DNA from 3 places in the Nonomuraea sp. ATR24 genome. Region 3 is predicted to be linked to each of the others. Evidence: riboswitches for the same ligand, from Rfam matches in the RefSeq annotation. Region 3 holds a riboswitch; each other region holds the start of a gene.
What was found. A riboswitch is a leader RNA that binds a small molecule or an ion and turns the genes downstream of it on or off. The one in region 3 is predicted to bind cyclic di-AMP.
Positions count from the first base shown of each region.

Region 1: another riboswitch for cyclic di-AMP. It lies ahead of ACBI99_RS36170 (hypothetical protein); the one in region 3 lies ahead of ACBI99_RS38725 (CHAP domain-containing protein).
Region 2: another riboswitch for cyclic di-AMP. It lies ahead of ACBI99_RS21960 (D-alanyl-D-alanine carboxypeptidase family protein); the one in region 3 lies ahead of ACBI99_RS38725 (CHAP domain-containing protein).

Region 1 is NZ_JBGNUU010000020.1:138,318-145,420, reverse strand. It holds gene ACBI99_RS36220 (hypothetical protein) at 1-281, opposite strand, end outside; gene ACBI99_RS36215 (cold-shock protein) at 376-606, shown strand; tRNA gene ACBI99_RS36210 (tRNA-Pro) at 718-791, opposite strand; tRNA gene ACBI99_RS36205 (tRNA-Gly) at 882-955, shown strand; gene ACBI99_RS36200 (hypothetical protein) at 988-1,575, opposite strand; gene ACBI99_RS36195 (uridine kinase) at 1,655-2,320, shown strand; gene ACBI99_RS36190 (TrpB-like pyridoxal phosphate-dependent enzyme) at 2,317-3,627, shown strand; gene ACBI99_RS36185 (50S ribosomal protein bL37) at 3,629-3,706, opposite strand; gene ACBI99_RS36180 (DeoR/GlpR family DNA-binding transcription regulator) at 3,841-4,620, shown strand; gene galT (galactose-1-phosphate uridylyltransferase) at 4,617-5,699, shown strand; cyclic di-AMP (ydaO/yuaA leader) riboswitch at 5,765-5,906, shown strand; gene ACBI99_RS36170 (hypothetical protein) at 5,914-6,873, shown strand; gene ACBI99_RS36165 (TetR/AcrR family transcriptional regulator) at 6,929-7,103, shown strand, end outside.
Region 2 is NZ_JBGNUU010000008.1:243,310-250,412, reverse strand. It holds gene ACBI99_RS21975 (NADH-quinone oxidoreductase subunit L) at 1-1,281, shown strand, start outside; gene ACBI99_RS21970 (NuoM family protein) at 1,278-2,759, shown strand; gene ACBI99_RS21965 (NADH-quinone oxidoreductase subunit N) at 2,756-4,120, shown strand; gene ACBI99_RS21960 (D-alanyl-D-alanine carboxypeptidase family protein) at 4,125-5,057, opposite strand; cyclic di-AMP (ydaO/yuaA leader) riboswitch at 5,070-5,219, opposite strand; gene ACBI99_RS21955 (TetR family transcriptional regulator) at 5,276-5,848, opposite strand; gene ACBI99_RS21950 (SMP-30/gluconolactonase/LRE family protein) at 5,924-6,838, shown strand; gene ACBI99_RS21945 (GH92 family glycosyl hydrolase) at 6,831-7,103, opposite strand, start outside.
Region 3 is NZ_JBGNUU010000024.1:86,925-94,027, reverse strand. It holds gene ACBI99_RS38735 (hypothetical protein) at 1-301, opposite strand, end outside; gene ACBI99_RS38730 (SigE family RNA polymerase sigma factor) at 298-774, opposite strand; gene ACBI99_RS38725 (CHAP domain-containing protein) at 868-1,539, opposite strand; cyclic di-AMP (ydaO/yuaA leader) riboswitch at 1,550-1,691, opposite strand; gene ACBI99_RS38720 (MaoC family dehydratase) at 1,841-2,299, opposite strand; gene ACBI99_RS38715 (hypothetical protein) at 2,311-3,525, opposite strand; gene ACBI99_RS38710 (SigE family RNA polymerase sigma factor) at 3,522-3,992, opposite strand; gene ACBI99_RS38705 (ATP-binding protein) at 4,228-5,409, shown strand; gene ACBI99_RS38700 (MauE/DoxX family redox-associated membrane protein) at 5,501-6,286, opposite strand; gene ACBI99_RS38695 (hypothetical protein) at 6,292-7,103, opposite strand, start outside.

The DNA of each region.
Region 1 (7,103 bases), on a different contig from region 3:
CCTCCCGCATACGGGACCCAGCGCGGCACCACCTCGCCCCACGGCCGCACCAGGCCGAGCGTCAGCAGCCCCGCCCCCTCGGTCAGCACGCTCAGCGCCACCAGGTACGCCGGCCCTGCCGCTCCCGTCCCCAGCAACGCGCGCAGGCCCTCCTCCGTGTAGCCGAGCGGGAAGCCGAGCACCAGGCCGATCCGCCACAGCCCGGACGGGAGCGCCACGAGGGCGGCGGCGTGCGCGGCCACCACCGGCCAGCGGGGGACGACGACGGGGTTCGTACGCATGGGTCCATCGTCGTGATCACGCGCTGGCGCCGCCTCCCGCCCGCGGGCCACCGCGCTCCCCCGCCCGGGGGACGCCCGTGCCAGGATGGGCGGCATGTCCGACAGCACGGTTCACGGCACGGTCAAGGTCTGGCACGCCGAGGAAGGGTGGGGCGTCCTCTCCTCGCCGTCCCTTCCGGACGGGCACGACGCCTGGGCGCACTTCAGCGACATCATCGCCGACGGGTACCGGAGCCTGCGGGCGGGCGAACGCGTCACGTTCGACATCGTCCGGCGCGAGCAGGACGGCTTCCAGTACGTCGCCGAAAACGTACGGAGCCTCTGACCGCCGCCGCCCGGTCCGGCGTCCTGGAACTCGACCCGCGACCTCCCAAAAGCCACCCACTCAGTCACGCAGAAGGCCCCACCCGGGATCGGGTGGGGCCTTTGAGCTGGGTCGGGGCGACAGGATTTGAACCTGCGACTTCTTGCTCCCAAAGCAAGCGCGCTGCCAAGCTGCGCCACGCCCCGTCGGCGCCGGGTACGCACACGCTCCGGGACTCCGGTACGCTTACGCCCTGACGACCGGATGAAGTCTAGACCAGAGTTCGACCGGTTCGCGCGGACGTAGCTCAATGGTAGAGCCCTAGTCTTCCAAACTAGCTACGCGGGTTCGATTCCCGTCGTCCGCTCCACAGCCGTAAGGCCAGCTCGGCCCCCTGCCGTGTCAGGCGGGGGTGCACAGTCTGTTGAGTTCCGCGATGTCGGTCCGGATGTCTGTGAGCACCTCGTTCGGGTCGTCCATGACCATGCCGGTCAGGCGGAAGTTCAGTTCCTGGAACTCTCTGGCCAGCCTGGTGACCTTCTGCCCGACCGCTCCCTGGGCGTTCAGGGCCACGCCCATCAGCTCCGAGTACGCCTGCTGGGCCGCGCCTGCATGGCTGCTGCGGGTGTCGCCGGCGTTCCGGCTGTAGGCGTTGAGTGCGGCCGTCGCCTCGGCGCAGCCGATGGGGGGAACCGGGGGCAGCACCACGGACGTGACGGGGTCAGCACGGGTGGTTTCCGGGTCGGGGGGCGGCGGGTCCGAAGGCGGGCGGCTGGTCTCCCGGTCGGGCGACGGGGAGTACTGGGACTCGGACGGGGACGGGGACGGAGTCTTTGTCCCGGTGGATTGCCCGGGCGGGGCCAGGTACGCGATCAGCGCGACCACGGCAGCCACCGAGGTGGCGAGGGCGCTCACGGTCGCCGGCCAGTTCAGCTGACGGCCCTTGTCCCCGTCCGTCGCGGGCCGCTGCGCCGATCCGTTCTGCGTCATGGCCTCATCGTGGCCGAGTGATCGGGCCGGGTCCAGGAACGCGGGAGCACGCGCATCGGAGCCCGTAGGCTCGGACGTGATGCGTGCACGACCGATCTCGATGGAGGCGCTCGTCGAGGAGCTGGCCGAGGCGATCGCGGCGGGGCCGGGCGACGGCTGGGCGCGGGTGGTCGTCGACGGGGCTCCGGCGGCGGCGCCCGGGGAGCTGGCCGACCGGCTGGCGGCGCCGCTGCGGGTGCGCGGGCGGCAGGTGCTGCGGGTGTCGGCGGGTGACTTCCTGCGCCCGGCGTCGCTGCGGCTGGAGCACGGGCGGACCGATCCTGACGTGTTCTACGACGACTGGCTCGACGTGAAGGGGCTGCTGCGGGAGGTGCTGGAGCCGTTGGGCCCGGGCGGCTCGGGGCGGGTGCTGCCCGCGCTGTGGGACAGCCGCATCGACCGGGCCTTCCGGCTGCCGTACGAGACGCTGGCGCCGGGCGGGGTGCTGCTGCTGGACGGGACGCTGCTGCTGGGGCGGGGGCTGCCGGTCGAGCTGAGCGTGCACCTGTGGCTGTCGGCGGGTGCGCTGGAACGGCGCACGCCCGAGTCCGAACGGTGGCGGTTGCCGGCATATGACCGCTACGAGCGGGACGTGCGGCCCGCCGAGACGGCGGACGTGCTCGTACGGGCCGATCATCCGGGGCGGCTGGCCATGCGGGAAGGCGACTGGAACGGCGGCGCGCGGCGGCGCAGACTGGGTGGATGATCCCCAGCCACTGGTACAACATCGTTCCCGACCTGCCCGCTCCGCCTCCTCCGCCGCTGCATCCGGCCACCCGGGAGCCGGTGGGGCCGGACGATCTGGCGCCGCTGTTCCCGATGGAGCTGATCGGGCAGGAGGTGAGCCAGGAGCGGTTCGTGCCGGTGCCGCAGGAGGTGCTCGACGTCTACCGGCTGTGGCGGCCGACGCCGCTGGTGCGGGCGCGCCGGCTGGAGCGGGCGCTGGGCACCCCGGCCAGGATCTACTACAAGTACGAGGGTGTCTCGCCCGCCGGGTCGCACAAGCCCAACACGGCGGTCCCGCAGGCGTACTACAACGCGCGTGAGGGCGTGCGCCGGCTCACCACCGAGACCGGCGCGGGGCAGTGGGGCAGCGCGCTGGCGTTCGCGTGCGCCCAGTTCGGGGTGGAGTGCGAGGTCTGGATGGTACGGGCCTCCTACGACCAGAAGCCCTACCGGCGCTCCCTCATGGGGGTGTACGGCGCGACGGTGCACGCGAGCCCGTCACCGGTGACGATGTCCGGCAGCAAGGTGCTGGCCGGCCACCCGGACTCGCCGGGGAGCCTGGGCATCGCGATCAGCGAGGCGGTCGAGGCGGCGGCCGGGGCGGCCGACACCCGGTACGCGCTCGGGTCGGTGCTCAACCACGTGCTGATGCACCAGACGGTGATCGGAGAGGAGGCGCTGGCGCAGCTCGACGAGCGGCCCGACCTGGTCATCGGCTGCACCGGCGGCGGGTCGAACTTCGCCGGGCTGGCCTTCCCGTTCCTGCGCGGCAAGCTCGCCGGGGAGGGCGGGCCGGTGCTGCGGGCCGTCGAGCCGGCCGCCTGCCCGTCGTTCACGCGCGGCCGTTACGCCTACGACTTCGGCGACACGGCCGGGCTGACGCCGCTGCTCAAGATGCACACGCTCGGCCACGGGTTCGTGCCCGACCCGATCCACGCCGGCGGGCTGCGCTATCACGGCATGTCGCCGCTGCTGTCGCACCTGTACGAGCTCGGGCTGTTCGAGGCGGTGACCCGGTCGCAGACCGAGTGCTTCGAGGCCGGGGTGACGTTCGCCAGGACGGAGGGCATCGTGCCCGCGCCGGAGCCGACGCACGCGCTGGCCGAGACCATCGCCGAGGCGCGGCGGTGCGCGGAGAGCGGCGAGGCGAAGGTCATCCTGACGGCGCTGTGCGGGCACGGGCACTTCGACCTCGCCGCCTACGACCGCTACCTGTCGGGCGAGATGACGGACTTCACGCTGCCGCAGGAGCGGATCGACGAGGCGCTGAGCGAGCTGCCCGGGTGAGTCAGCGCGCCGTGGGGCGCTTGCCGTGGTTGGCCTTCTTCTTCTTGCGTGCCTTGCCCTTGCGTGCGCGCTTGGCCATGTCGCATCCCTCCTGGTGATGGGGCTCTCTCAATGTCTCCCGCATCGGGGCGCTGGACAAGCGTCCCGGTGACCTAACATTCCCCAACATATTCGTGTCATAATTTGGTGGAATCTGTTGGAAGGAGCGGGGGCGTGCTCGCACAGCAGCGTCAGCAGGCGATTCTCGAACGCGTCCGCAGCGCAGGCGGGGTCCGGGTGGCCGATCTCGTGCGCGAGCTCGGCGTCTCCGACATGACGATCCGCCGCGACCTGGAGGTGCTCGCCGAGCGCGGGCTGCTGGAGAAGGTCCACGGCGGCGCCACGACGCTCGGCCCCGGCTCGACCGAGGAGCCGGGTTTCACCGCCAAGTCGGCCCGCCAGCAGCAGGAGAAGGAGTCCATCGCGCGGCGCGCCGCCCAGCTCGTCCGGCCCGGCACCGCGGTCGCCCTGTCGGCCGGCACCACGACGTGGGCGCTGGCCCGTCACCTGATCGGGGTGCCGGAGCTGACCGTCATCACCAACTCGATCCCCGTGGCCGAGGTCTTCCACCGCAATCCGCGCGCCGATCGCACGGTCGTGCTCACCGGCGGCGTCCGCACCCCCTCCGACGCGCTCGTCGGCCCGGTGGCCGTGGCCGCGATCCGGCGCCTGCACGTGGACACCCTGTTCCTGGGGGTGCACGGGATGAGCGTGCGGGCCGGGTTCACCACGCCCAACCTGCTGGAGTCCGAGACCGACCGGGAGCTGGTCAGCGCCGCGCACCGGCTGGTCGTGCCCGCCGACCACACCAAGTGGAACACGGTCGGCATCAGCACGATCGCGGAGCTGCGCGAGGCCGACGTGGTCATCAGCGACCCCGGGCTGCCCCAGGAGGCACGTACGGAGCTGGCCGAACGCGCCGGCGAACTGATCATCGCGGAGGGCTCGCAGTGAAGCGCACCATCACCCATCTGGCCGACGGCCGGGAGCTGATCTACTTCGACCGGCGTGACGACGCCGACCGGAGCGCGATCGACCGGCGGCCGCTCGATCCCCGGCCGGTGGCGTCGGAGCTGCGCTACGACCCGCTGACCGAGGAGTGGATCGCGGTCGCCGGGCACCGGCAGACGCGCACGTTCCTGCCTCCGGCCGACGAGTGCCCGCTGTGCCCGTCGTCCGCAGAGCGGGCGTCGGAGATCCCGGCGGACGACTACGACGTGGTGGTGTTCGAGAACCGGTTCCCGTCGTTCTCCCGCAATCTCGGCAGTTACGCGGACGTGGGCGGGCTGAGCGAGGTCCGGCCGGGGGTGGGGCGGTGCGAGGTGATGTGCTTCACCTCCGAGCACTCCTCGTCGTTCTCGCAGCTCTCCGACGACCGGGTGGAGCTGGTCATGGAGGCGTGGGCCGACCGCACGGCCGAGCTGTCCTCGATCGAGGGCGTGGAGCAGGTGTTCTGCTTCGAGAACCGGGGCGAGGAGATCGGCATCACGCTCTTCCACCCGCACGGCCAGATTTACGCCTATCCGTACGTCACGCCGCGCACCAAGCTGCAGCTCGGCGCCGCCAGGCGCTATGCGGCGCGGCGGCCGGGGCGCAACCTGTTCGCCGACGTGCTGGCGGCCGAGCGGGAGGCGGGCACCCGGGTGGTGGCCGCCAACGAGCTGTGGACGGCGTTCGTGCCCGCCGCCGCGCGGTGGCCGTTCGAGGTGCATCTTTACCCGCATCGCCGGGTGCCGGACCTGGCGGCGCTGTCGGAGGCCGAGCGGGCGGCGTTCGCCCCGCTCTACACCTCGGTGCTGCGCGCGCTGGACGGGCTGTTCGGCGTCGCGATGCCGTACATCTCGGCCTGGCACCAGGCGCCGGTCCGGCAGGACCGTGAGCTGGGCTATCTTCATCTGGAGCTGTTCAGCATCCGGCGGGCGCCGGGCAAGCTGAAGTACCTGGCGGGATCGGAGTCGGCCATGGGAGCCTTCGTCAACGACGTGCTCCCGGAAGAGGCGGCACGCATGCTTCGATCACAGGTAGATCACTAATTGATTTCCGATTGATGTCGCATTACTCGTGATCTACCACTAATATCCCTTCAAGCACGGTCATAGCACCGTGTACGCCTAATCCCGGGCGAGTTGCCCGGGAGCCGGGGACCCATCCGCACCTGGGGTGAATCCACTTCGGTGGTAGGGAAGCGACTCCCATGCCCGAACCCGTCAGCTAACCCGGCCGGCAGAGGGAGAGGAAACCCCGCACGTGGCGTCAGCGTCCCCCACGCGACTTGCCATCGGCGTCGTCACCGCGGCAGCGATGACGTTCGCCACCTGGTCAGCACCGGCCGCGGCCGAGCCCAAGCCGTCCGAGAGCCAGCTCCGCGGCGACCTGAAGCAGCTCAACAAGAAGGTCGACCAGCTCATCGAGCGCTACAACGCCAAACGCGTCGAGCTCGCCAAGGCCCGCGAGGCCGCCGAGGCGGCCAAGAAGCGGCTCGCCGCCGCCGACCAGGCGCTCGCCGCCGCCCAGCTGAAGGTGGGCGAGCTCGCCAGACTTCGTTACCAGAGCGGCACGCTGGGCCTGCCCTACTACATGGTGCCGCCCGACGGGGCCGGCGCGGCCGTGGTCGAACAGCTCACCGCCGAGCAGCAGGCCATCGTGGCCGGCGTGGCCGCCGCCCGCGACGAGCAGAAGAAGGCCGCCGACGCGGCCGCCGCCCTGGCCCGCCGGCTCAGCGCCGACACGACCGAGGTGGCCAAGCAGCGCGACGAGGCCGAGGACGTCATCGGCGACATCGAGAAGAAGCTGGAGGACCTGATCCCGTTCAGCACCGGGCGGCGCTCCGACGGCACCTGGGCCCCGCAGCTGCCGAGCGGCACCGACAACATCACCGCCCGCACCCGGGCGATGAAGGCGCAGATCGAGAAGAGCTTCAAGCTGCCGTTCAGCGTCGGCTGCTTCCGCTCGGGGTCCAGCGGCGAGCACCCGCTGGGGCGGGCCTGCGACTTCATGATGAGCGCCGGCGGCTCCATGCCCACCGCGGCCAACAACGCCCTCGGCGACCGCATCGCCGAATGGACCGTGAAGAACCGGGACAAGCTCGGGGTCAAGTACGTGATCTGGAAGCAGCGGATCAATCACGGCTCCGGCTGGAACGCCATGTCCAACCGCGGCAGCATCACCGAGAACCACTACGACCACGTCCACATCTCGATGCACTGACGTGGCCGACCGGCTCGGCGTTGACAGAATATGTAGATCGGTCTAGTTTTTCGGCATGGGCAAGAAGGGGGCCGAGACCCGGCTGCGGATCCTGGAGGCGACCCAGGAGCTGGTCGAGGCGGGCGGCTATGCCAATGCCGGGCTCAACCAGGTGATCGCCGCCAGCGGGGCGCCGCGCGGGTCGCTGTACTTCCACTTCCCCGAGGGCAAGGACCAGCTGGTCGGCGAGT
Region 2 (7,103 bases), on a different contig from region 3:
GCGGGGCCGAGCGCCGTGTCGGCGCTGCTGCACTCGGCGACCATGGTGGCGGCGGGGGCGTACCTGCTGCTGCGGGTGCAGCCGCTGCTCGCGGCCACCGGGTGGGCGGCGGTGGCCGTCGCGTGGGCGGGGGCGGTGACGGCGCTGCTGCTGGGCGCGGTGGCGCTGGCGCAGCGCGACCTCAAGCAGTTGCTGGCCGCCTCGACGTGCGCGCAGGTGGGGTTCATGGTGCTGGCGGCCGGGGCGGGGGCGGTGGCCGGGGGGACGGCGCACCTGGTCGCGCACGCGGCCGTGAAGAGCCTGCTGTTCCTGTGCGCGGGGGTGTGGCTGACGGCGCTCGGCACCGAGGCCCTGGCCGGGCTGCGGGGTGCCGGGCGGTGGCGCCGATCGGTGGGCGTGGCGTTCGCCGTGGGGGCGCTGGCGCTGGCCGGGGTGCCGCCGCTGTCGCTCTGGGTGACCAAGGACGCGGTGCTCGCCGGGGTGCCGTCGCCGGGCCTGTACGCGGTCGCGCTGGCGGCGGCGCTGCTGGCCGCCGCGTACGCGGCCAGGGCGCTGGCTGCGGTGTGGCGGCCGGGGACGTTCCCCACGGCGGCGGGGGAGCGGCGGGTGCCCCGCGCGGTGACCGGGCCGCTGCTCGCGCTCGCGCCACTGGCGGCCGGGCTGTCGGTGCTCGGGCTGCCCGCCGTGTACGCGGGCTGGCGGCAGCTCGTCGGCGCAGGCGGCGAGCCGGGGCCCGAGGTCGCGGGGCTGGTGGTGACGGGCCTGGCGGCGAGCGCCGTGACCGCCGCCGGATGGGCGATCGGCGTACGGGCGCGTCAGGGAACCGCGTGGCGCAGACGGGCCGCGGAGCTGGGACAGGGCAGGCTGGCGGTGGGGCTGCGGGGGTGGCTCGGATTGCGGCAGGGGGCGATCGGCGGGGTGTGGGAGCCGGTGAAGGCGCTGGCGGGGGCGCTGGCGCGGTTCGACGACCGGGTGCTCGCGCGTACCGGGGAGTGGCTGGCGGACGGGGTGACGGCGGCGGCCGGGGTGGCGGGACGGAGGGCCGAGGGGCTGCTCGACGGGGTCGTGCGCGGCGCCGCCGGGGCGCTCGGCGGGGCGGCGTGGCTCGGGCGGGGCCGGGTGGAGCGCCCGCTGGAGCATCTGGTGCGCGCGGTCGCGGCGGGCGCCGGGGCTTTGGGCCGGGCCGCGCGGCGCCCGCAGGCCGGGCAGGCGCACCTCTACCTGGCCCAGGCGGCGGCCGCGTTCCTGCTGCTCGCCGTCGTGCTGATGCTGGTGCGGTGACCGTGCTCACCGTGGTGATCTTCCTGCCGCTGGCCGCCGCGCTCGGCCTGCTGGCCGTGCCGCGCGTGCGCGGGCGGGCCGCGACCTGGGTGTGGATCGCGGTGTCGGCCGCCGACCTGGCGCTCGTGGCGGCCATGTGGGCCGGGTACCGGGGCGGGATCGGGTACGAGACGCGGCTGCGCTGGATCCCGACGCTGGACGCCGGCTACCACGTCGGCGTGGACGGGCTGTCGCTGCCGCTGATCGCGCTGACCGCGCTGCTGTTCCTCGTGTGCGGCGTCCACTCGCTGGGCGAACGGCGGCGCGAGCGGGCGCACGCGGCGCTGTTCCTGTTCCTGCAGTCGGTCTCGCTCGGCCTGTTCGCCGCGCTGGACCTGCTGCTGTTCTTCGTCTTCTTCGACCTGTCGATCGTCGGCATGTACTTCGTGATCGCCGGATGGGGCCACGGCGACCGGGCCAGGTCGGCGCTGGCGTTCTTCCTCTACACCTTCCTCGGCTCGCTGGCGCTGCTGCTCGGCTTCGTCGGCCTGTTCCTCGGCGGCGGCACGTTCGACCTGGTCGAGCTGGCCCGCAATCCGCCCTACGCCGGGTCGCCCGGCGTCGCCTCGCTGGTGCTGCTGGCCGTCGGCGTGGGGCTCGCGGTCAAGACGCCGGTCTTCCCGGTGCACACCTGGCTGCCGCCCGCCCACACCGACGCGCCCGCCGCCGGGTCGGCGATCCTGGCGGGCATCCTGCTCAAGATGGGCACCTACGGCCTGGCCCGCGTCGCCATGCCCGCGCTGCCCGACGCCTGGCGCGCCCACGCGTGGCTGATCATGGCGATCGGGCTGGTCAGCGTGCTGTACGGGGCGCTGGTAGCGCTCGCCCAGCCGAACCTCAAGCGGCTCGTGGCCTACACCTCGGTCAACCACATGGGCTACGTCGTGCTCGCCCTCGGCGCCGCCGGGCTGGCGCCGGGCGGCGGCCGGGCCGGGGAGCTGGCCGTGTCCGGGGCGGTCACCCAGATGGTCAGCCACGGCCTCATCACCGGGGCGCTGTTCCTGCTCACCGGCGTCCTGTGGGACCGGGCCGGCACGTACGACATGGACCGGTTCGGCGGCGTCGCGGGCCGCGCCCCGGTGTTCGCCGCGCTGCTGGCCGTGGCCGCGTTCGCGTCGCTGGGGCTGCCCGGGTTCTCCGGGTTCATCGCCGAGTTCCAGATCTTCGTCGGCGTGATCGGCGCCGGGGCCGTCGTCCTGGGCGCCGCAGCCGTGCTCGGCATCCTCATCACCGCCGCGCTGTTCCTGCGCGCCCTGCAACGGGTGCTGCTCGGCGGGCCGGGCGAGCTCACCGGCCGCGTCACCGACCTGCGGCCCGCCGAGACCGCCGCCGTGGCGCCGCTGCTGGCGCTGTCGGTGCTCATCGGCGTCGCGCCCCGGTGGCTGCTGGACGTCATCGAGCCCGCCGCCGCCGCGCTCTCCTCGCTGGCCGGCCGGTGAACGACGACCCGGCCGCGCTGCTGCCCGAGCTGCTCCTGCTGGCCGGGGCTGTCGCCGGGCTGCTCACCGGCATGTTCGTGCCGCGCGGGCGGCAGCGCGCGGTCGCGTGGATCTGCGCCGCCGCGCTCGCCGCCGCCCTGGCCGTGACCGTCACCGCCACCGGCGGCGCCGCGTTCGGCTCGTACGCGCCCGACGCGCTCACCCAGGCGGCCCGCGCCGTCGTGGCGGGCGGCACGCTCCTGGTGATCGCGCTGGTGGCCGCCGAGGCGCGCGGGCACCGCCGCGAGGCCGAGGCGTACGTGCTCGTCATGCTCGCCGCCCTCGGCTCGGTGCTGCTGGCCGGGGCCGGTGACCTGCTCGTCCTCGTCCCGGCGTACCTGCTGGCGAGCATCCCGGCCTACGCGCTCGCCGGGTTCGGCAAGGACGCGCCGGGCACCGAGGCGGCGCTCAAGTACTACCTGATGGGTGCGTTCCTGGGCGTGCTGATGCTGGCCGGCGTCACCCTCCTGTACGGCCTGGCGGGCGCCACCGGCTACCGGGCGGCCGGGGCGGCGCTCGCGCTCGCGCCCGGCGCGGCGGCGGCCTGCGCCGTGGTGCTCCTGCTGGCGGGGCTGCTGTTCAAGGCGGGCGGGGTGCCCGCGCACTTCTGGGTGCCGGACGTGGCCGAGGGCGCCCCCGTCGCCGTCGCCGCGTTCGTCACCACCGTGCCCAAGATCGGCGCGCTGGCGGCGCTGCTGCGCGTCGCGGATGAGCTCGGGCCCGGCGGCTGGGACGTCCTCGTCGCGATCGTCGCCGCCGCCACGATGACGCTCGGCAACCTGGCCGCCTTCCACCAGGACGATGTGCGCCGCCTGCTCGCCTACTCCACGATCAGCCAGGCCGGGTACGTGCTCGTGCCGGTCGCGGTCGCCCAGCACACCGCGCTCGCCCGCCCCGCCGTGCTGTTCTACCTGGCCGCCTACGCGGTCACGAACGTGGGCGCGTTCGCCGTGGTGGCCGCCACCGGGCGTGGCACGCTCGACGGCTACCGGGGGCTGGGGCGGGCCGCGCCGGGGCTCGGGCTGGCGCTCGTGGTGTGCCTGCTCGGGTTCGCGGGCATCCCGCCCGCCGCCGTGTTCGTCGCCAAGGTGCTCGTGTTCGCCGCCGCGTGGGACGGCGGTTACGCCTGGCTGGCCGTGCTCGTCCTGGTCAACACCGTGGCGAGCCTGTACTACTACCTGCGCTGGGTCGCCGTGGTGTTCCGCGGCGACCCGCCGGCCGCGCCGCCCCCGGGCCTGGCGCGCGCGGTCGCCTGCGTGGCGGCCGTCGCCTCGCTCGCCCTCGGGGTGGGCGGCGGCGTCCTGCTCGGCCGGGCCGCCTGAGCCGTCACGCCTTCCCGGCGGTGGCGGCCCAGTCGAGCAGCGCCTGGGCGGTGTCGAAGCGGCGGCCGGAGTCGCTCTCGCCGAGGATCACCCCGACCAGCAGCCGGCCGTCCCGCTCGGCGGCGAACGCCAGCGTGTAACCCGCGGCGCGCGTGTAGCCGGTCTTCACGCCGACCGCGCCCGGCTGGGCGAGCAGCCGGTTGGTGTTGCGCCACGAGTAGGAGCCGTGCTCACTCGTCGCCCCGACCGAGTGGTAGCGCGTCGAGGTGATCGACTTCAGCGTCTCGTTCCGCAGCACCGCCTCGGCCAGCCGTGCCTGGTCGGCCGCCGTGGAGTGGCCGCCGCCGTTCGTCGGCATGCCGTCGGCGTTGACGTACAGGGTGTCGGCCATGCCCAGCTCGCGGGCGGCCGCGTTCATCTTCCCGACGAACCCCTCGACACCCGGCCCGTACGTGCGCGCCAGCACGTGGGCGGCGTCCGCGCCGGACGGCAGCAGCAGGGCGTGGAGCACGTCCCGCACCGGCAGCCGGTCACCGGCGCGCAGCCCGGCGACGGCCGCGCCGCCCCGGGCCGCGTAGCGCACGTCCTCGGCCGTCACCTCGACGACGTCGGCCGGGTCGGCCTCCTGGAGCACGACGTGGGCGGTCATCATCTTGGTCAGGCTGGCCACGGGAAGGCGCTCGCCGGCGTCCTTGCTGTAGCGGACCTCGCCGGTGGACGTGTCGACGACCAGTGCGGCCCGCCCGAGCACGGCGGGCGCGTCAGCGGGCGCGTACGATGCCGGGCCGGCGAAAGAGGCCGTGGTGGCGGGGGTGGCTGTGGTGGCCGCGTGGGCGGCGGTCGTGCCGGTCGTCAGGACGCCGGCGGCGAGGGCGGCGCCGGCCAGGGCGCGGCCCCAGCGGCGCGGCCGGGCGCTGGAGAAGAGGGAGGTGGGCATGAAGGGCTGTGCTCCTTGCTTCCATGCCGCCTACCGGGTTAGCTGACGGGTTCGGGCCTGGAAGTGCCCTACGGGCGCGGCCGGGGGAGCCGGCGCGCCGATTCACCCCAAGAGAGAGTGGGTCCCCGGTTCCGCGTGAGGCGGATTCGGCGGCCGCGGGCCCCGCGAACGGGCCCACGGTCCGGGCATTGCGCGCATAAGGTACGAAACTTGACAAACTATGGCAAATCGCCCGTCAAGTAGTGCTGCACCACCGGCCCCACGCTGCGCGCCAGTTCCTCGGCCGTCATCGCCACCACGGGCGGCAGCCGTACGACATAACGGGTGAAGGCCAGCCCGAGCAGCTGCGTGCTCACCAGCCCGGCCCGCCGCGCCGCCTCCTCCGGCCCGCAGCCGAGCGCCCGGCCGACGAACGAGGCGACCTGGGAGGTGAACACGTCGCGCATGCTCTGCGCCGCCAGCGCGTTCGTGGACGACGAGCGCAGCAGCAGCATGATCGCCTCGTCCGACAGGTCGCCCTCCCAGCGGGACAGGAAGTGGCGCGCCATCGCCTCGCCGAGGCGCTCGCGCGGCGGCGCGGGCAGCTCCTCCAGGTTGAGCCGCAGGTCCACCGCGGCGCGGAAGAGGCCCTCCTTGTTGACGTAGTAGCGCATCACCATGGACGGATCGACGCCGGCCAGCGAGGCCACCTTCCGGATGGTGGTGCCCGCGAACCCCTGCTCGGCGAAGAGCTTGCGGGCCGCGCCGAGGATCGCCGTGCGCGTGGCCTCGGACCTTTCCGTGAACGCCATGCCAACAAGTGTAGACCAACGCTTGTGGTCAAAAAGGTGCTGGCCGGGCCGGGCAGATCTTGGTAAGAAGAGCGGGTGGACCTCATCCCCGTGGAGTTCGAGGCGTTCGACCGCCGCATCGCCGACGTCACCGGTGACCGCAACCTGGAGCGCCTCCACCGGGGCACCCGCTGGGCCGAAGGGCCCGTCTACGTCCCCGCGGGCCGCTACCTGGTCTGGAGCGACATCCCCAACGACCGGATGCTGCGCTGGGACGAGCTGACCGGCGCCGTGGGTCCCTTCCGCCAACCGGCCGGCTACGTCAACGGCAACACCCTCGACCGCGAGGGCCGGCTGATCTCCTGCGAGCACGGCGCCCGCCGGGTGACCCGCACCGAGCACGACGGCTCCGTCACCGTGCTCGCCGACCGGTGGCGCGGCAAGCGGCTCAACAGCCCCAACGACGCCGTCGTGCGCTCCGACGGGTCCGTCTGGTTCACCGACCCGCCCTACGGCATCCTCGGCGACTACGAGGGCCACCGGGCCGAGCCGGAGATCGACGGCTGCCACGTCTACCGGATCGACCCCGCCGGCGGCGAGGTGAGCATGGTGGCCGGCGACTTCGCCCGCCCCAACGGCCTGGCGTTCTCCCCCGACGAGCGGCTGCTCTACGTCGCCGACACCGAGCGCCGCCACGTCCGCGTCTTCGAGGTCACCCGCGACGGCACGCTCACCGGCGGCAAGGTGTTCGCCGAGCAGCAGGGCGACGCCGACGGCAGCTACGACGGCATGCGGCTCGACGACACCGGCCGCCTGTGGGCCGCCGTCGGCCGGTCGATCCACGCCTACCACCCCGACGGGACGCTCCTCGGCAGGCTGCACCTGCCGGAGAGCGCCTCCAACCTCGTCTTCGGCGGCCTCAAGCGCAACCGCGTCTTCATCACCGCGACGACGTCCCTCTACTCGATGATGCTGAGCCTGAGGGGCGCCGCCCCGGTATGGGCTACCTGAACGCCCAGGTGAACAGGTGCAGCTCGCCGTCCTCCGGGTCGGAGAAGGCGAAGCTGCGCACCTTCTTGCCCGGGTCCAGCGCGATCGGCTGCGAGGCGTACACGTGCGCCGGCACCGGCTGCAACGCCCACGAGCCCCAGAACAGCCGGTGCGGCGTGCGCGCCACGACCTCGTTGCCGAACTGCGGCTGCCCGCCGCCGAAGTCGAGGATCCAGTCGCTGAAGCCGAGCCTGCCGGTGCTGGTCGTGCCGTCGGCGTAGGTGAC
Region 3 (7,103 bases):
GCCACACCTCGGCCACCGGCTTCACCTCCGCCACCCTGGGGACGGCACTGGCCACCTCTCCAGGCGACACCGTGGTCACCGCGACCGCCGGCTCCACCGACACCCGAGGCTCCCCCCGCCACATCGCCATCGTCCCTCCGGCCACCAGCACCACCGAGGCGGCCGCCAGGGCCATGCCCGCCCACTGCCGGCGTCGCCGCGACCGCCGCCGGGCCGCGACCGCCGCCGCCAGCCCGCCGGTCGGCGTGACGTGCCCGGCCCCGGCACGCAGGGTCCGGACCAGGTCCTCTTCGCTTCTCATCGTGCCTCCTGCAGCATTCGCTTGATCCGGAGCTTGTCCAGGGCACGCGCCGCCTGGCTGCGCACGGTGCCGCGCGAGACGCCGAGGATCGCGGCGATCTCCGCGTCGGGCAGGTCCTCGTAGTAGCGCAGCACGAGGACCACTCGCATCCTGGGCGGCAGCCGTTGCAGGTCCGCCCACAGGTCCGCGTCCTCGTAGCGGTCGAAGCGCCCCTTCTCCGGCACGACGGACACCAGTTCCTCCCGGTGCCTGCGCCGCCACGAGGTGATGTGCAGCCTGACCATGGTCGTGCGCACGTACCCCTCGGGGTCGTCCTTCTTGCGCACCCGTGACCAGGCGTCACCCAGCCTGGCCAGGGCCTCCTGGACGAGGTCCGCCGCGTCGTCCGCGTTGCCGGACAGCACGTAGCCGTACCGGAGGAGCGCGTCGCCCCGGCTCCGGACGAACTCGTCGAACTCGGTTGTGTGGTCCACGTATCCAGGGATCCTCCAGCACGCCGTACCGTTGCACGAAACGCGAAAAGCGCGCGCCCCCGGAAGGGGACGCGCGCTTTCGAGGCGGTCTGATCAGGCGGCGTACGACGGGTAGCCGTAGCCGGCGACCTGCGAGGTGGGACGGACCCGCTCCTCGACCTTGCCGTTGCCGGTGTTGCCCTCGATCGTGGAGATCGTGCCGTCACCGTTGTCCTTGACGACGAAGCCGACGTGGTCGATGGAGCTGATGTCCTTGCTGCCGCTCCAGGAGAAGAAGACCACGGCGCCGGGCTTGGCCTCCTGGCCCCAGCGGTCGTTGGCGGCGAACCACTTGGCGTGGGTCACGGTGTAGGCGTCCCAGCCGACCTGCGGGCGGGCGCCGGTCTGCTCGCCGACCCAGGAGACGAACATCGAGCACCAGGCGGCGTTCAGGTAGTCCTGGCGGTTGCCGCCGTCACGCTGGACGGTCTCGGCGGCGCGCTGGGAGTTGGCGTACCACTGCTGGAACTTGGTGCCACCGCCGGCGGCGTTCTCGGAGGTGCCGACCTGGGCCTTGGCGACGGCCAGGACCTGCGAGGCGGAGACGTTGACCCTGGTGTTCTGGTTCGTGGCGGCCTGCTGGGCCTGGGCGGCCTGCGGCTGGGTGTTGGCGGTGGTCGCGGTGCTGGCGTCCGCCGACACGTGGGCGCCGAAAGCGGTCGCGACGAGCGCGGCGCCGAGGACGGCCTTGGACACGTTGATCTTGGGGGTGCGGATGGGGCGCATTAAGGGTAACTCCTCGCTTCCATACCGCTTACCGGGTTAGCTGACGGGTTCGGGCGTGGAAGCTGCCCTACGGCGATGTCGGTGCCGATTCACCCCGGTGGAACACATGGGTCCCCGGTTCCGCGTGTGAGCGGATTCAGCGGTCACAGGTCGGTCCCTGTGATGGACGGTGGGTCGTGACGCCCGAGAGTCGGTCGCGTCTTACCCGCGTACAGAAATGTCCAACACACCCCTGACCTGGGTAATTCCCTCGTAACGAAATTTCCACGAAACCGGCCGCGGGCGGGGGCCCGCGGCCCGGCTACTCCGCGGGAACGTAAAGGCTGAGCGTCTCGGCGATGCACGCCGGGCGCTTCTCGCCCTCGACCTCGATGGTCATCTTGAGGTTGGACAGGTAGCCCGCCGGCGTCCCCTTGACGTCGGTCAGCTCGGCCGTGGCCCGCACCCTGGCCCCGACCGGCACCGGGCGGGGGAAGCGCACCTTGTTCAGGCCGTAGTTGACGCCCATCGCGATGCCCTCGACCCGCACCAGCTCGAACATGAACGCCGGCAGCAGCGACAGGCTCAGGTAGCCGTGCGCGATCGTGCCGCCGAACGGGCCCTCCTTGGCCCGCTCCACGTCGACGTGGATCCACTGGTGGTCGTCGGTGGCGTCCGCGAAGAGGTTGACCTGTTCCTGGGTGACGGTGCGCCACTCGGTGGGGCCGAACTTCTCGCCGACGGCAGCCTTGAGTTCCTGTACGTTCGCGAAGGTCCGCATGAGGCGGAACGCTATTGCGCCGGTGGGACCGCTGCCAAGTTCAGCACCCGGAACTTGTCCGGCTTGTCCCCCTTGGTGGCGCCCCAGTAGAAGACGGTGCTCGGTTCCGACGAGACGCCCGCCCCGTACCAGTTGCCCGGGTTGCCGAAGCTCACCATCGTGCCCGTCGCCAGGTCGTACACCGCATTGCCCGCCGCCAGGAACCGGTCCAGGATCGGGTAGCGCGCCACGCCCATGCCGATGCCGCGCGCGACCTCCCGGGGCGGCTGCGAGCCGTCGACGCGGCTGATGACCGTGCCGCGCTCCGCCCGGCCGTAACACCAGACCGGCCCGCAGCGCATGCCCTGCACGCCCGGCGGCGCCGCCACGGTGAGGCTGGAGCCGTCCTCCAGGTTCACCAGCCGGAGCTGGTTGTGGTCCAGATCCCCCGGCAGGTCGGCCACGTCGGTGGCCCAGGGCCACTGGATGAGGTGCAGGCCGTCGCTGCCCGGGACGCGCTCGGGCTCGATCCCGCCGAGCGGGTGCCGCCACACGCCGCCGTCGACCTCCGACCAGACGACGTGGTCGCCGTCCAGGCCGATCGCGTCGAGGTCGGCGTCCTGGCCCACGCGGCTGGCCACCAGCCTGGCCTCGCCGCCGGCCAGCGGGACCGTCCAGATGTCGCGGATCTGCGCGCCATCGCCCTGCTCGCCGTACGCGAACCAGGCGACGTTCGCGCCGTCCACGGTCACGCCCTGCACGATGTACTTCTTCAGCCGGTCGTCCTTCGGCACCTCGGCGACGAGCCTGGCCTTTCCGGTACGCGAGTCGTACACCTCGAACTTGCCGGCCTTCTCGAACGACGACTCGGCGCTGAGCAGGACCTCCGTGGGGCTGATGGCGGTGATGGGGCGGTAGCGCCAGCCGTCGGAGTTCCTGGCCGGCATGGTGAACACCGCCTCCGGCCACAGCTCCGCCGCCACCGCTTCCACCGGCTCGACGGGCACCGGGGCGATCGACGCCGTGGCCGTCGCCAGCGGCTGCGGGGCCTCCTGGACGGCGGTGCCCCTGAAGACCGCCGTGCCCGTGCCCGCGACCGCCACCACGGCCGCCGCGGCCAGCAGTTGCGCCCTTCTCCTGGCGCGCCGCCGCCTGCGCAGCCGGGCGACCCCCGCCAGCAGGTCCGGCTCCGGCGCGTCCGCGGCGCCCTGTCGCAGCGCTGCGACCAGCTCGTCCTCTGTCCTCACGCCCGTCCCCTTTCGAGCATCGCCGGCCTGACCCGGAGCGTGTTGAGCCCGCGGAACGCCTGGCTTCGCACCGTTCCTCGGGAGATGCCGAGGATGTCGGCGATCTCCTGGTCGGACAGGTCCTCGTAGTAGCGCAGCACCAGCACGGCGCGTTGCCGCCGCGGCAGGGTGGCGAGCTCTCTCCAGAGCTCGCCGGTGGAGTGGATGTCGGTGTAGGAGCCCTCGGGCAGCTCGCCCGTCAGGCGCTCGCGCCGCACCTTGCGCCACCAGCTCACGTGCTGGCGGGCCATGATCGTACGGACGTACGACTCCGGATTGTCCTTGTTGCGCACCCGCCGCCAGGTGTCGCTCAGCCGCAGCAGCGCCTCCTGCACCAGATCGGCGGCGTCATCGGCGTTGCCGGTGAGCACGTAGCCGTATCGCAGGAGGGCCGGCCCGCGGGCCCGGACGAAATCCTCGAACTCCACACCACCATGACGCCCGGGGTGGGCTCGGCTGTTGCAAACTTCTTTACCCGAAATCATCGCGCACCTGTTCGAGTCCGCGCTACAGTCTTAGGTACTCGAATCGAACAAGGGTTCGGCCTGGTGAGAGGGGGTGTGTCCGGTGACGGTGCTCGCGCTCGCCCCTGCCCGGACACGCCGTAGCGCTTTCTTCCCAAATCTAAGACGGCGGCTATATCCGGCAATAGAGTCCGAGAGCGTGGACCCTGTGCGCAACCCCTACGCCCCCGGAGCCGGACAGCGTCCGCCGGAGCTCGCCGGGCGCGACCGTGAGCTGCAGCAGTTCGAGGTCGTGCTGGAGCGGGTGGCCCGCGGCCGTCCCGAGCGCAGCATGGTCGTCACCGGCCTGCGCGGCGTCGGCAAGACCGTGCTCCTCAACACCTTCAAGTCCATGGCGATGCAGCGGCTGTGGGGCACGGGCAAGATCGAGGCCCGGCCCGACCAGTCGATCCGCCGTCCCGTCGCCGCCGCCCTGCACATGGCGATCCGCGAGCTGGCCCCGCGCCACCGCGCGCCCGAGCGCATCGAGGAGTTCCTGGGCGTGCTCAAGGCGTTCGCGATGCGCGACCCGGCCGCCGCCAAGGGCACCTCGCACTGGTCGCCCGGCATCGAGGTGCCGGCCAGCCGGGGCCGGGCCGACTCCGGCGACCTGGAGATCGACCTGACCGAGCTGTTCGTCGACGCCGCCGGCGTGGCCACCGACCTGGGCGTCGGCATCGCCCTGTTCATCGACGAGATGCAGGACGTGCAGGCCGCCGACGTCTCGGCGCTCTGCGCCGCCTGCCACGAGCTGTCGCAGTCCGGCGGCCCGCTCATCGTGGTCGGGGCCGGGCTGCCGCACCTGCCGAGCGTCCTGTCGGCCAGCAAGAGCTACAGCGAGCGGCTGTTCCGCTATGCGCGCATCGACAAGCTCGACCGGGAGGCCGCCGACCTGGCGCTCATCCTGCCCGCGCGCGAGGAGCAGGTCGAGTTCACCCAGGAGGCGCTCGACGCCCTCTACGAGGCGGCCGACGGCTATCCCTACTTCGTCCAGGCCTACGGCAAGGTGGCCTGGGACCTGGCGCTGCGCAGCCCGATCACGCTCGACGACGTCAAGGTGTCGGCCCCGGAGGCGGAGGAGGAGCTGGCCGTGGGCTTCTTCGGCAGCCGCTACGAGCGCGCCACCCCCGCCGAGCGCGACTACATGCACGCCATGGCGGAGATCGGCGACGAGCCGGTGCCCACCGCCGAGGTCGCCGAGGCGCTGGGCCGCAAGCCCTCCAGCCTCTCCCCTGCCCGCGACAGCCTCATCAAGAAGGGCCTGATCTACAGTGCCGAGCGCGGCCTGATCGCGTTCACGGTGCCGCATTTCGGGAGGTTCCTGCGTGCCCAACCGGTGTGAGCACCGCCCCTAGCCCTCTATTGGGCTGTCTAGTGGGGAAGCTAGACAGCCCAATAGAGTTCAATCGAGCGCTCTATAAGGCTGTCTACCGTCAGGCCGATACGGTCGTATATTCCGGCAGAGACTCCGCGCTCACCACCGCGACCCGCACCGCGGGCCGCCGCCCCGCCAGGTGCACGGCGAAGACCACGTCGTCCCGCTCGTGGTTCTGGAAGGCGAAGAAGCGCCAGCACAGCTCCCGCCAGCTGTCATAGGGCTCGGTGGTCGCCAGTTGCGCCGCGTGGGCCCGCCACGTGCCGCTCGACTTGAGCCGCGCCAGCGACACCCCCTCCTGCGGGCCGCGCCGCTGCTCGCACGGGGCCCGGTGCCGGGCCCGGTCGACCAGCTCGTCGATCTCCGGCGACAGCACCGCCAGCACCGCCGCCCCGGCCAGCGTGAACCCCCAGGCCGGCTCGGCGAACGCCGTCCAGCCCGGCGTCCCGGCCCACACCGCCATGAGCGCCATCCCGGTCAGCACCACGGTCCGGCCGATCGAACGCAGCCCGACCGGCGCCGAGCTCACCTCGCCGAAGCAGCCGCACCCGGCATCCGGCCGGCGCCTGCGCAGCTCCAGCAGCACGTACGTGGACAGCGCGAAGAACGTGACCGTCCCCCACCGGAACAGCGGGTGCGCCGAGACCAGCAGCCCGGCGGCGAGCACCAGCTCGACGACGCCGCACAGCAGCAGGGCCGGTTGCTGGAACCGGCCCGGCATCAGGACCGCCGGGCCCAGCCGGGCCAGCTCCCCCGGCTCCCGGCCCGACCGGACGACGGCGAACTTGGCCACCGTCCCCAGGACGAGCAGGACGATCAGGACAGGCACCTGTGAAGCCAGCACGTGTGTCACCCCAATCCGATCTGCGCGTTGAAACACCCGTTCACCAGGTCCCCGCCCAGCTCCACGTAGCTGGCCGGGGAGAGCTCGGTGATCCGGCCGCGTGGCGAGGTGCCGCACTCGACACACCGGTCGCAGAAGCGCCCGGCCACGCACCCGCACGCGACGATCGGCACGACCGCCGACCGGTTCGCGCACACGTTCTGGATCTGCAGCAGCGAGCCGATCGCCAGGTACGGCAGCGCCGCGCAGGACACGCCCGCGTCGGGGCAGCCCGCGTCCGAGCGCTCCACCATCGGGTACGCGGCGCCGCGCTCCTCGCCGTCGAACACGTCGGACCAGGTGATGGTGCCCGCGATGCGCGCCTGGGCGCCGGCGTACGACGGCGGTGGCGGCGGCACGGCCCGCGCCGGGTAGGCGGGCTGCGACGTGGCGGGCAGCAGCGCCAGCGTGGCGCCGTCCTTCCTGACCCCGATCGCGTCGAACAGGTAACCGGGCTCGAACTGGGGATGGCGCACCCGCAGCCGGCCCGTGGCGCGGTAGGGGATCACGATCGTGCGGCGGCCCCGGTGCGGGCCGCAGTCGAGCTCCACGGTGACGTCCTTGCGGCCTTCGATCGACACGATGGTGCCGGTCAGGCGTACGGTGTCGGCCCAGATCCGCTCGACGACCTTGCCTTCGCGCAACGCCCTCATCAGCACGGTGGCCCGTACCGGCAGGTCGGCCGGGGCGACGTCGCCGCCGTGCCACGCGGTCGCCCACGGCGCGATGACCAGGCGTTCCTGCCTCCCGTCTGGGGCCTCGACGGCGATCATGTGCG